2 regions of the Vibrio owensii genome follow, and region 2 is predicted to be linked to the other one. Evidence: predicted binding sites of a transcription regulator. Region 2 holds the regulator's gene; the other holds the start of a gene.
The links. The regulator PurR, encoded in region 2, represses purine synthesis genes. The targets are predictions, from matches to a motif close to TNANGNAAACGTTTNCNTNA.
Positions count from the first base shown of each region.

Region 1: folD (bifunctional methylenetetrahydrofolate dehydrogenase/methenyltetrahydrofolate cyclohydrolase FolD) is a predicted target of PurR. The motif match lies at 1,067-1,086, and genes of this name have one in related genera.

Region 1 covers NZ_CP019959.1:909,806-912,011, forward strand. The annotation lists gene A9237_RS03900 (class I SAM-dependent methyltransferase) at 1-714, opposite strand, end outside; tRNA gene A9237_RS03905 (tRNA-Arg) at 875-951, opposite strand; gene folD (bifunctional methylenetetrahydrofolate dehydrogenase/methenyltetrahydrofolate cyclohydrolase FolD) at 1,157-2,017, shown strand; gene A9237_RS03915 (NupC/NupG family nucleoside CNT transporter) at 2,170-2,206, opposite strand, start outside.
Region 2 covers NZ_CP019959.1:731,333-733,538, forward strand. The annotation lists gene torD (molecular chaperone TorD) at 1-89, shown strand, start outside; gene purR (HTH-type transcriptional repressor PurR) at 534-1,538, shown strand; cyclic di-GMP riboswitch class I at 1,824-1,913, shown strand; gene A9237_RS03180 (TfoX/Sxy family DNA transformation protein) at 2,030-2,206, shown strand, end outside.

The DNA of each region.
Region 1 (2,206 bases), 180 kb from region 2:
GGCTCCAGAATGTGCATCTGCAATTCGCAATAAGGTTCGTAGCAATGCAAGTTTGTAAGTCGCCGATTTAGAGTCGTTTACGATGATATGACGAACCTTATTGAGATCACCGGAGCCATCATCGGGAAGTGACATGACAACCGTCTGCCAATGAACGTCATCACGCTTGAGTTGGTCGTCACTGTCGGAGACATGCCTAACCATAAGCGCACTATTTTTTGCCAGCTGTTCTAACTCTTGAACAGAGACAGGATAAGCTTTGCGTCCATCGGTGAACTCACCATGGCGAAGGCTTATAACCAATCGACCATTTGGTGCCAGCAGATTAGAGAGCTTGCGGAAGGCACGCTCACGATGAGACGTCGCAAGGTGCATCCATACCGCACTCACTAAAATAAGATCAAAGCGAAGCCCTAAGTTGGTGGTTTTCTCAAGCGCAGGCAAGGCATCGTCAAGCCAAGTAACCGAATCACCTGTCTTAACTTTCCCAAGCTCTAGTAGAGATGCAGCAGGCTCAAGAGCAATCACCTCACAGCCTTGTTCCATCATCCATTTTGCATCTCGCCCAGACCCTGCTCCCACATCCAATACGCGATCGCCAGCATGAGGCCAAAAAGCCTGCCAGCCCGCGTGAACGTCCTCAAACGTCGTCGAGTTATATTGCTCCGCTAATGAGGTCGCATTTTGGTTATAGAAATTGGAGGTAGAAGACATAAAGATAAGGCTGCAATTGAACTGAACACATAGTAAGTGCTATTGATTGCAAAGACTAGAAGGTAGTGCAAAAGTTGTAGGAAACGTTACCTTAGAAGTACTGTCACCTAAAACGACAAAACCCCGATAACTCGAGGAGCTATCGGGGCTTTTAAATAAATGGCACGCCCTATAGGATTCGAACCTATGACCACATCCTTAGAAGGGACGTGCTCTATCCAGCTGAGCTAAGGGCGCGCTACAGGGACAGGATTATACGAGTTCAAGCGCTTAAATCAACGGGTTTTCATAACATTCTGATCTGAATGCCTAAAAAAAGGGCACCAAAACGATAAATGTTTAAAAACACCACAATGGCAAACGTTTGCGTATGGATGTTAAATAGGTTTTCTGCGACAATGCGCCGCAAATAATTTGCCTTCTCAATTAAAAAAGGAAAGTCATGACTGCTCAAAATATAGATGGAACTCTCATTTCCCAAACTGTTCGATCCGAAGTTGCAGCGCGTGTAAAAGCTCGCATTAAGGTTGGCCTTCGTGCTCCTGGTCTTGCAGTTGTTCTAGTTGGTGAAGATCCAGCTTCTCAAGTTTACGTTGGCAGTAAGCGCCGCGCGTGTGAAGAAGTTGGCTTTGTCTCTAAGTCTTTTGACCTTCCTGTGACAACGTCGGAAGGAGAGTTATTGGCACTTATCGATGAGTTAAACAACGACGCAGAAATCGACGGTATTCTTGTTCAGTTGCCACTTCCTGCTGGCATTGATGCGACGCACGTTCTTGAGCGTATTCACCCAGAGAAAGACGTAGATGGCTTCCACCCTTACAACGTTGGTCGTCTAGCGCAGCGTATTCCTAAGCTTCGTTCTTGTACACCAAAAGGCATCATTACGCTTCTTGACCGTTACAACATCGAGCTACGCGGTAAGCATGCAGTTGTGGTTGGTGCATCAAACATTGTTGGTCGCCCAATGACACTTGAACTGCTTCTGGCTGGATGTACAACAACAACTTGCCACCGCTTTACTAAAGATCTAGAAGGTCACGTTCGCCAAGCAGACCTTGTTGTGGTTGCGGTTGGTAAGCCGAACTTCATTCCTGGTGAGTGGATTAAGAAAGGCGCTGTTGTAGTCGATGTGGGTATCAACCGTCTTGAATCTGGCAAGCTAGTGGGTGACGTGGAATACGATAAAGCACGTGAGAATGCGAGCTTCATTACTCCTGTTCCGGGTGGTGTTGGCCCAATGACAGTAGCAAGCCTAATTGAGAACACAATGCTGGCTTGCGAGCAGTTCCACACGAAGAAGTAGGTTCGAGATACGAAGAAATGAAAAGGGTTGACCATAAACGTCAACCCTTTTGCTTTTTGAGGGAGTAAGAGGAAGTGCTTGAGCCAAAGATCCCTCCTCTACTCTCTCGAAGCGAAGCGTTCCCGATTCCAGAAGCGCAGCGCTCTAATAGGTTACAAACTCAAAATCACGCCAGCGATTGATGCGCTC
Region 2 (2,206 bases):
AGTTCGACGAATTTGGCTTCTATGTTAGCGTTGCGCAACTATTAATTGCATTTTGTAAACTGGACAGCACCTACCTTCTTGGTGAATAATTGCCGCCTATTTTAGGGAGCCTGCTATTTAGGCTCCCTATTTTATTCGTTTAGTTTTAATCTGGCTTAAAGAAACCCAACCAATTTAGCCGTGAAAATGTGACCTCAAGGGCACAAAACAACCGCTGAAAATATTGCCAGCCTGCCCACATCAGTCTAAAATGTGAGCGCAAACGATTAAATATGATTTATATGTAAACCGCTGAAATATAGCGGTTTTTGTGTTTTCTTAACATGATTGCTGACTAATTCCTCACTTATAAAAGAAGGGAATATGAGTCTCAGCAACAAATGTTGCTACAAATCTTTTTATACCGATTCGGAACAACCACTGCCAAATATCTCAGCAATGCCCTTTCTTGCAGTTGCTCGGTTTGTGCAAGACCCTAAGCGTATGGTTGTCTTCACTCACGGTATTCAGTAGCTCGATACAGGACATCATTTATGGCCACTATTAAAGACGTTGCTCGCTTAGCCGGCGTTTCTACCACAACGGTTTCGCACGTAATTAACAAAACTCGCTTTGTTGCAGAAGCAACCCAAGAAAAAGTAATGAAAGCGGTTGATGAACTAAATTACGCGCCAAGCGCCGTTGCTCGTAGCTTGAAGTGCAACTCTACTCGTACTATCGGTATGTTAGTTACTCAATCAACCAACCTATTCTTCTCTGAAGTCATCGATGGTGTTGAGAGTTACTGTTACCGTCAAGGTTACACTCTAATTCTTTGTAACACGGGCGGTATCTACGAGAAGCAACGTGACTACATCCGCATGCTAGCTGAGAAACGCGTAGATGGCATCCTAGTAATGTGTTCTGACTTGACGGAAGAGCTAAAAGAGATGCTAGACCGCCATTCTGACATTCCAAAAGTTGTGATGGACTGGGGCCCTGAGAGCTCACAGGCAGATAAGATCATCGATAACTCGGAAGAAGGCGGCTACATCGCGACGAAATACCTGATCGATAACGGTCACACTGACATCGCATGTTTGAGCGGTCATTTTGAAAAAGCGGCGTGCCAAGAGCGTATCGCTGGTTACCGCCGAGCGATGGCGGAAGCAAACCTAACGGTTAACGAAGATTGGGTTCTTGAAGGTAACTTTGAGTGTGATACTGCTGTACTGGCGGCAGATAACATCACTGCAATGGAAAAACGCCCAACGGCTGTCTTCTGCTTTAACGACACAATGGCGCTAGGCTTAATGAGCCGCTTGCAGCAAAACGGTATCAAAGTACCGGATGATGTATCCGTGATCGGTTACGACAACATTGAGCTTGCAGAATACTTTTCTCCACCGCTAACGACTATCCACCAACCAAAACGTCGTGTGGGTAAAAACGCATTTGAGATCCTTTTGGAGCGCATCAAAGACAAAGAACACGAGAAACGTGTGTTCGAGATGCAACCAGAGATCGTTGTTCGCAACACGGTTAAGAAACTAAACTAACCTCATCTGCGAACTCATTTTACAAAGCGCTCTTATGGGCGCTTTTTTAATGCCTAAAAATAACTTTCCCTTAATATTTCAGTTCAAGAATACAACCTTAAACTTCGATAAGTTGCTGTTTTAATTAAGGTGTAGTCCATTTCCTACATCAAGCTTTTGTATGACAAGTAGATGCTCAGCAATATGAAACAAAACACATCAATTTAACGCTATTAACTGAACCAAGATCACACTTTTATATTTGAAACGTGATGTTAATTCAATATACGAAGTATTCTCAAAGAGTCACGCACAGGGCAAACCATTCGAAAGGGTGGGACGCAAAGCCTCCGGCCTGAACCATCTTATTAGATGGAAGGTAGCGGGGTTACCGATGGCAAATATGCATTAAGTGAGTTTACCCTTTAATGACATTGTGTCTGCATGCATTTGCTAATCTCTCGGACCTGATTTTTGGTGGCGTAATATTAATTACACCGAGATAACACATCATGGATAAACCGATACTCAAAGACTCAATGAAGCTGTTTGAGGCACTTGGTAATATCAAGTCGCGCTCAATGTTTGGCGGCTTTGGGCTCTTCGCCGATGAAACGATGTTTGCACTAGTTGTGAACAATCAACTTCATATACGAGCTGACCAACAAACTTCATCTGACTTCGAGACT